One region of the Mesorhizobium australicum WSM2073 genome, then DNA from elsewhere that is predicted to be linked to it. Evidence: predicted binding sites of a transcription regulator. Region 1 holds the regulator's gene; the other holds the start of a gene.
The links. The regulator LexA, encoded in region 1, represses DNA repair genes until DNA is damaged. The targets are predictions, from matches to a motif close to TGTTCNNNNTGTGTTCNG.

Region 1 (4,421 bases):
CCATGGCGTGGCCCGGGCGGCGGAACTTGAACTCGACCGGGGCATCGCGTTCCTGCTGGTGCCGGTCTGTCTGGCCGTTGGGGCGATCGCCTATTTCTCGCTGGCATCCGAGCCCGACTTTTCAAAATCCGTCGCGGTCGTGGTGCTGATGGCGGTCTGTGCCTTCGTCTCGCGCTCCTGGTCGAAAACCCATCTGTGTTTCATGGCAGTGCTGTTGTGCGCGCTGGGCCTGCTCGCGGCGAAGGTCGAAACATGGCGAGCCGGAACCCGGATGCTGGGTTCGGAAATCTCCACGCAACTGACCGGCCGCGTGGTCTCGATCGAGGAGATGGAGAGCGGCCGCATCCGGCTGACCATGGACGTGATTTCGACCGCCCGGCCGAAACTGCGCTATGCGCCGGAAAGGGTCCGGCTTTCCGCACGCAAGATACCGCCGGGAATGACCGCCGGCTCGCTCATCACAGGCTACGCCAAACTGTTGCCGCCGACCGGCCCGGTGCGGCCGGACAGCTACGACTTCTCTTTCGACAGCTATTTCGCCGGCATCGGCGGCAGCGGCTTCTTTCTCGGCAATCCAACGGTTGTTTCCGCCGACGACGGTGAGATGCCGCTATCGGCTCGCCTTTTTTCAGGCATCGAAAATGCCCGCGAATCCATCGCCGACCACATCAGGGGCAGCGTCGGCGGCGCTGAAGGCGAGATCGCGGCGGCGCTGATCGTCGGCGTGCGCGCCGGCATACCCGATGAAATCAATGAAGCGATGCGGCGTACCGGCATCTATCACATCATCTCTATTTCGGGACTGCATATGGCGCTTGTGGCCGGCACCATCATGGGTCTGCTGCGTGGTGCCTTCGCGCTGTTTCCAGACTTTTCCGCGCGCCGGCCGGTGAAGAAATACGCGGCCGCCGCCGCACTGTTCTCGATCGCGGCCTATCTCATCATTTCCGGTGTCGTCGTTGCCGCCGAACGCAGCTTCATCATGCTGGCGGTGATGCTGATTGCCGTCTTCTTCGATCGCGCTGCGCTGACCATGCGCAATCTGGGGATCTCGGCGATCGCCGTCATCCTGGTCTCGCCGCACGAGGTCGTCGGCCCGAGCTTTCAGATGTCGTTCGCCGCGACCGCGGCCCTGGTTGGCGCTTATGCCGGCTGGGCCGATCACCGTGCGGGAAAGACGCGGCCACCGCCGCCAAAGCGATCGCTGCCCGGGTTCCTGACGCGAAAATTCCTGCTGGCGACAGGTGGATTGGCCATGACGTCCATTATCGCCGGCAGCGCCACGGCACTGTTTGCCATCTGGCATTTCCAGCGGGTATCGCCGCTCAGCCTGTTCGCCAATCTGGCCGTGATGCCTATCGTGTCGGTCGTGATGTTCCTGGCCGTCGCCAGCGCGCTGTTGATGCCATTCGGACTGGATTGGCCGGCTCTCTACCTCATGGGCAAGGGCCTGACAGCAATGATCGCCGTGTCGGCGTGGATATCGGAGCGCTCTCCGGTCGATGGAGTCGGGCTGATTTCGCAGCAATCCGTGCTGCTGGTCACCGTCGCGCTGGTTATCGCGACGATGGCGACGACATGGCTGCGGCTCGCGGCGCTGCCATTCGCGCTCGCCGGCCTGTTGACTGTGTCGCACACACGCGCGCCCGATGTGCTGATCTCGGAAGATGCGCGGCTGGTCGCGCTGCCGATCGGCAATGGCGAACTGGCCGTCAACCGGGAACGTCCGAACGAATTCGCAACCGACAACTGGAAGCGCGCCCTGATCTCCGAAACAATCGTCAAACCGGAAATGTTCGACACGACAGACAGGCAATTCGATGTTGCCAGTCCCACCGACCTGCCGCCGGGATCGCCCTTCTACTGCCGCGAAGGCCTGTGCCTTGCCAGGCACCCTTCCGGCGCGATCATTGCCTATGTCGAGGACCGCAAGACCACCTGGAAAGCCTGCGCTTTCGCCGACCTGATCATCGTCAATGACGCAACCGCCTATGACGCCTGCCACAATCCACTGGTTCTCGTCGTCACCAAACGGCAGCTCGCCCGCAAGGGAAGCGCTGCCGTCTTCTTCAATCCCCAGTCGGCCACGACCCGGGCCGCGATCGCGTTTGCCGTCGACGGACCATACCGGCCCTGGCACGAACAGCGAAAATTCTCACGCGAGGCGAGGGGGCTGCCGCCGTACAAAAAACCCGACAAGCCCGATAACAAGCCGGTTCAGTAGCGCCTGATCAACCCGACCAGCTTGCCTTGTACCTTGACCCTGTCCGGCCCGAAAATGCGCGTTTCGTAGGCTGGATTGGCGGCCTCGAGCGCGATCGAAGCGCCTTTGCGGCGGAACCGCTTCAGTGTCGCTTCCTCTTCGTCGACCAGTGCCACGATAATTTCGCCCGGGCTTGCCGTGTCGGCATTGCGGATAATGACCGTGTCTCCATCGAAGATACCAGCCTCGATCATCGAGTCGCCCTTGACCTCCAACGCATAGTGCTCGCCGCCCATGATCATGTCCGGCGGCACCGAGATCGAATGCGTCTGATGCTGGATGGCATCGATCGGCACACCGGCGGCGATACGGCCCATGACCGGGATGGACACGGCTGAAACCGCGTCGTCGTCGTTGCCGGCCGCGGGCAGGCGCGAAGGCGCAGCGGCCGGCCTGATCTGGCGTCCGAGACTGCCTTGGCCAAGGCTGCCTTGGATGACGCTTGGCGAGAACTTCTTTGCCGCATTGAGGCCCGGCGCGATCGAGTCCGGCAGCCGCAGCACTTCCAGCGCGCGCGCCCGATTGGGTAGCCGGCGAATGAAGCCGCGCTCCTCCAGGGCCGTGATCAGGCGATGGATCCCCGACTTGGAGGCAAGATCGAGTGCTTCCTTCATCTCGTCGAAGGAAGGCGGTATCCCGCTTTCCTTGAGCCGTTCGTGGATGAACATCAGCAGTTCATGTTGCTTGCGTGTCAGCATGGCGGCCCCCAAGACATTGAACGAAAGGTTGAACCAGAATCGAAAAAACAAACCCAGAACAAACACTATCTGTTCCAGTTGTGTTCTGCAACCGTTTAAAGTTTAATGAATTTGTTAAGGGGTCTGAAGTTTTTTGCCCGCGACGGCGGGCGGCAACCAGTCCTTTCCGCCGTCGGCAGGCGCATTGAAATCGTTTTGGTTAATGGCCTGTGGCCCATCCGCCGACGAGGCTTTGGCATCAGTTAGTTGGAAGGCTTCTCCTCGGAGGGACGTATAATTCGCGGAGCCATTATTCGCGGAACGAAACGAAACCAAAATGCCAACGATTGGTAGCTTCGGGCGGCCATGGATCGGGGCGTTCGGCGCACTCCGGCCAGCGCGTTCGAATAGGCGTCGCGGAAGCGCTGAAGTTATCCCGAACCCGCCTTCAAGCTGCCGGCGCGAGCGGCGTATCTGGTAGCGCCGCTGTCTTCGCTGTGGACATAGACGTGCAGTGTGTAGCCGATATGCGCCGTCATCAGCGCCTTGGCCCGCTCGACGTCACGGTCGAGCGCCGCTTCCATGATCGCGGTATGGTGTTCGATCGCAATCGCTTCGCGTAGCGCTTCGATTGCCTCTTCATAGCCATCCTTGAGGCCGGCCGCGGCCCGCAGTGTCGGCGCCAGACCAAGGAAGCGATGATGCCGGCGCAGCTGATCCGAGATCGTCGAGCGGAACCGCAACAGCCAGTCGCATGTGGCGGCGCTCAGCAGCGCCGCATGGAAAGCCTCGTGGTTCTCGTCCCATCTGTCGACGGCCGCGTCCGAGGGATCGTCGACCGCCGTCTTGCAACGCGAGAGCCGGTAGTGGGCGGTGACCACGGCATCCTCCCACTCCCTGCCGCCTTTTTCCATCGATTCGAGGAACAGGGGTATCTCGACCACCATCCTGGCGCGTGCCAGATCCTCCAGCTCGGCCCGCGACACCGGAGCCACGGCAAAACCACGATTGCTGATCGCGGTGACCAGGCGTTCGGCCTCGAGCCGCGACAGGGCTTCGCGCAACGGTGTCCAGCCGACGCCATAGGTGCCGCGCAGCGCACTCAGTTTGAGCGGGGCGCCGGGCATGAGGCGCGTGGTCAGGATGTCGCGCCGCAACAGCTGATAGGCGGCTTCCGTTTTTGTGGAACTCGTTTCATTCAGCATGGTGATCAATCCGTCGTCTGGCGAAAAGTATATATGATAGTGCGTCACAGCAACAATTATATATAATGTTTGACACAGACCAGCGGACTCACCATGATCGCCGTAGTAGCCGCGTTTCCAAGCGGCCCTGATCAAATCTGGGAGGAAATGATGTTGAAGTCGAAATCCGCTTGGTTGTCGGGCTTGGCCCTGGCAGGCGCATTGATGGTCAGTGCCGGCAGTGCCGCGGCCGATCAGATCCGTATCGGCATTGCCAATTTCGGCGAGCATCCGCAA
Region 2 (4,421 bases), 2.6 Mb from region 1:
ATCATCCACATCATGGCGCCGGAGCCGGTCGCCAACGCTAGGGTGAACTACATCGTTCTCGGCCTGTCCTTCCTGTTCGAAGGCAGCTCCTGGCTGGTGGCGCTGAAGGAATTCCGCAAGCAGAAGGGCAAGCAGGGCTGGCTGCAAGCCGTGCAATCGAGCAAGGATCCGAGCGTCTATACCGTGCTGTTCGAAGACAGTGCCGCCCTTCTCGGCCTGGCCGTCGCCTTTGCCGGCATATTGGCGGCGGAGATTTTCGAGATGCCCGAACTCGACGGCGCCGCCTCGATCGGCATCTCGCTCATCCTCGGCACGACGGCAATCTTCCTGGCGCGTGAAAGCAAGGGCCTGCTCATCGGCGAGCCGGCCTCACCCGAGGTGCAGAGGAAGGTGCTGGCGATCGTCCAGCAGGATCCGGCGGTGCAGCGGGCGAACGGCGTGCTGACGGTGCATATGGGTCCGGAAGAAATCGTCGCCGGCCTGAGCATCGAATTCGAGGACCATTTGTCGGCGCCGGAGATCGAGGCCTGTGTCGAGCGCATCGAGGCGCGGTTGAAGAAGGAGATGCCTGAGATCACGCGGCTGTTCGTCAAGCCGCAGACGTCAGGCACCTGGGAAAAGCGGCGCAAGCTGATCGAATCCGCGTCCGGATAGATTCGAGTACGAACTTTGCGACACCGCGGTGCACTTTTCGGGATTCTGGCCTCTGGACCAGCGCCCTGCCGTTGCCTCGGGTCTCCGTGCCGCTAAAATCAGCCGATCGAAGTTGGAGGAATGACAATGAAGATCGACGGCGGCTGCCATTGTGGCGCCATCACCTATGAGGCGGAGGTCGACCCGGAGAAGACCTCGATCTGCCATTGTACCGATTGCCAGCAACTGACCGGTACGGCATTTCGCGTTACCGTTCCTGCGACGGAGGATCACTACCGGATCACCAGCGGCGAACCGAAGATCTACATCAAGACCGTGGCGAGCGGCGCCAAGCGAACGCAGGCTTTTTGTGCCGACTGCGGCTCGCATCTCTATGCGACATCGGTCGGCGACGGTCCGAAGGTCTATGGGATCAGGGTCGGGACCTCGCGGCAGCGCCAGAACCTGGTCCCGAGACACCAGAAATGGCACCGGTCGGCGCTGCACTGGCTTCCGGAATTCGAGGGTATGACGACGGTCGAAGAGCAGTAGCGTTCAGTCGTCGCCTTCGACGACCCTCAATCTCAGCTGCCCGGTCTTTGAATCGGCAGCGCGCGGTGCGGCCTCCACCTTGGCAGGGGCGCCGCCGCGCGGGGCGTCGGGTTCGCCTTCTCCGAATTCCAGCGCCTCGATCTTCTGGCCACGCTTGGTCACTTTCGAGGTCGAGACGAGTATGTCTTCGATGTCCTTGGCCGACTGGCCGAAATGGCCCTGCAATTTGCGCACCCGCTCGTCGACACGCTGGACGTCTTCCATCAGCCTAATGACTTCGCCCTGGATCAGATGCGCCTGCTCGCGCATGCGCGCATCCTTGAGGATCGCCTGGATGACCTGGATCGACAGCATCAAGAGCGAAGGCGAGACGATGATGACGCGGGCACGGTGCGCCTTCTGGACAACCGCTTCGAAATTCTCGTGGATTTCGGCGAACACCGATTCCGACGGCACGAACATGAAGGCGGTGTCCTGGGTTTCGCCCTGGAGCAGGTATTTTTCCGAAATGTCGCGGATATGGACCTCGATATCGCGGCGGAAGGCCTGGGCCGCGACCTTCTGCAGGTCGGCGTTATCGGCGGCCCGGATGGCATTCCACGCTTCCAGGGGAAATTTGGCATCGATGGCAAGCGACGGCGCGCCGTTCGGCATTTTCACCAGGCAGTCCGGCCGGCTGCCGTTCGACAGCGTCGCCTGGAATTCGTAGGCGCCGTGCGGCAGGCCGTCGGCGACGATCGCCTCCATGCGCGACTGGCCGAAGGCGCCGCGCGTCTGCTTGTTGGAGAGGATCGCCTGCAGCTGCACGACCTGGCCGGCCAGCGACTGGATGTTGCCTTGCGCGGTGTCGATGACCGCCAGCCGCTCCTGCAGTTTCGCGAGGCTCTCATGCGTGGACTTGGTCTGCTCGGTCATGGTCTGGCCGATGCGGCCGGTCATGGCGTCGAGCCGCTGGCCGATCGACTGCGTCAATTCGGCTTGGCGGGCGCCGAACACTTCGGCGATGGCGCCCATGCGGCCCTGCATCTCGGCCTGGGATTGCAGAATGCCGGCCATCCGCGCCTCGGCGTCGCGGGCATGGTCGGCGGCTTCCGCTGCGGCGACCGCGCGCGCCTTGGCCGAGCGCCACAGCGCGATGACGAGCGCCACGAACAAGCCGAGAAACAGCAATGTGGCGACGGCCAAGACGTGGCCGAGCGTGATAGTCGAGGCGCCGAGCCGTGCGGCGGGCTCCGAAAGGATGGTGCTCAGATCATTCATGTGGACAGCATAGCCGATTCGGCGGTCTGGCACAGATCAAAACGTGAACGAGGCGCAGGCGCACCGGTTGACGCCTTTCTATTGAGGTCTTAGGTGAAACGCCATGCCGATCAAGCCGCTTATCATTCTTCCCGATCCCATCCTGCGCCAGGTCTCCAAGCCGGTGGAGCGCGTCGACGCGCCGGTACGCAAACTGGCCGACGATATGCTGGCAACTATGTATGACGCACCCGGCATCGGGTTGGCGGCAATCCAGGTCGGCGAGCCTCTGCGCATGCTGGTGATCGATCTCGCCAAGGAAGACGAAACCCCGGCGCCACACGTCTTCATCAACCCGGAAATTCTCGAAAGCGCCGACGCGCGGTCCGTCTACGAGGAAGGCTGTCTGTCGATCCCTGATTACTATGCCGAGGTCGAGCGCCCGGCTTCGGTGAGGGTCAAATATCTGGACCGTGACGGCAAGCTGCAGGAGATCGAGGCCGAGGGGCTGATGGCAACCTGCCTGCAGCACGAAATCGACCACCTCAACGGCGTGCTGTTCATCGACCACATCTCGAAGCTGAAGCGCGACATGGTGGTGAAGAAGTTCAAGAAGCTCGCCAGGGACAAGGCGCCAGGCAAGCTGGTGGGATAGGGCAATGCCCCTTCGCGTCATCTTCATGGGCACGCCGGAGTTTTCGGTGCCGACGCTGCGCGCCATCGCCGAGGCTGGCCACGAGATTTCAGCCGTCTACACGCAGCCACCGCGCGCCGCCGGCCGGCGCGGGTTGGAACTGACGCCGTCACCGGTGCAGCGCGAGGCCGGGCGGCTTGGCATCGAGGCGCGAACGCCGGCATCGTTGAAAAGCGAGGCCGAGCAGGCTGCTTTTGCCGACCTCGGCGGCGATATCGCCGTGGTCGTCGCCTATGGATTGCTGTTGCCCAAGGCAATTCTTGACGCACCCCGGCTTGGCTGCGTCAACGGCCACGCATCGCTTTTGCCGCGCTGGCGTGGCGCCGCGCCGATCCAGCGCGCCATCATGGCTGGAGATACCGAGACCGGCATGATGGTGATGCGCATGGAGGCGGGGCTGGATACCGGCCCGGTGGGACTGGTTGAAAAATGCGCCATCGGCCCCGATATGACAGCCGGCGATCTGCATGATCGGTTGATGAGTGTCGGCGCTGCCCTGATGGTGGAAGCGTTGGCGCGGCTGGAACAGAACACCCTGGCATTTACCGCGCAGGCGGCCGAAGGGGTGACTTACGCCAGGAAAATCGATAAATCCGAGACGCGCGTGGAGTGGACACGGCCCGCGGCCGAGGTTCACAATCACATTCGTGGCCTGTCGCCGTTTCCCGGCGCCTGGTCCGAGATTGAAATTGGCGGCCGTATGGAACGGCTGAAACTGCTTCGCTCGACGCTATCCGAAGGCGTGTCGCCTTCGGAAGATTTGGGCGGGTCGGGAGGAATTCTCGATGACCGGCTGACAGTCGCCTGCGGAAAAGGCGCGGTTAGGCTGGTCGAAGTTCAACGTGCGGGCGGAAAGCCCGCCGCCGCGTCGGAATTCTTGCGCGGAGCCAAGATCGAAAAAGGACTGAAATTCTCATGAGCATGATGTCGATACGCGCGGCGACGCCGCGGGACCGCGAGGCCATCCGCCTCGTCGAGGAACACGCTTTCGGCCAGCAGACGGAGGCCGGACTGGTCGACGCGTTGGTGACCGGCGGTGACGCCGTCGTCGAACTGGTGGCGGAAGAGGACGGCCAGGCCGTCGGCCATATCCTGTTTTCGCGGCTGTTCGTTCAGAGCGGCGGTAAGAGTTTTGCCGCCGTGGCGCTTGCGCCGCTGGCGGTGGAGCCTTCCTTCCATGGCAGCGGCATCGGCGGAGCGTTGATCCGCGAGGCCCATATTCGGCTCAAGGACGCCGGCGAGACACTGGCCGTCGTGCTGGGCGATCCGGCCTATTACGGCCGTTTCGGCTATAGCCACGCCC

Region 2: the regulator LexA is predicted to act here: its motif matches at 2,478-2,495, upstream of MESAU_RS02330 (DNA recombination protein RmuC).

The regions. Positions count from the first base shown of each region.
Region 1 covers NC_019973.1:4,106,495-4,110,915, forward strand. Annotated here, with positions in the region: gene MESAU_RS19670 (ComEC/Rec2 family competence protein) at 1-2,224, shown strand, start outside; gene lexA (transcriptional repressor LexA) at 2,218-2,961, opposite strand; gene MESAU_RS19680 (GntR family transcriptional regulator) at 3,372-4,145, opposite strand; gene MESAU_RS19685 (ABC transporter substrate-binding protein) at 4,296-4,421, shown strand, end outside.
Region 2 covers NC_019973.1:498,556-502,976, reverse strand. Annotated here, with positions in the region: gene MESAU_RS02340 (cation diffusion facilitator family transporter) at 1-654, shown strand, start outside; gene MESAU_RS02335 (GFA family protein) at 781-1,185, shown strand; gene MESAU_RS02330 (DNA recombination protein RmuC) at 1,189-2,445, opposite strand; gene def (peptide deformylase) at 2,549-3,079, shown strand; gene fmt (methionyl-tRNA formyltransferase) at 3,084-4,037, shown strand; gene MESAU_RS02315 (GNAT family N-acetyltransferase) at 4,034-4,421, shown strand, end outside.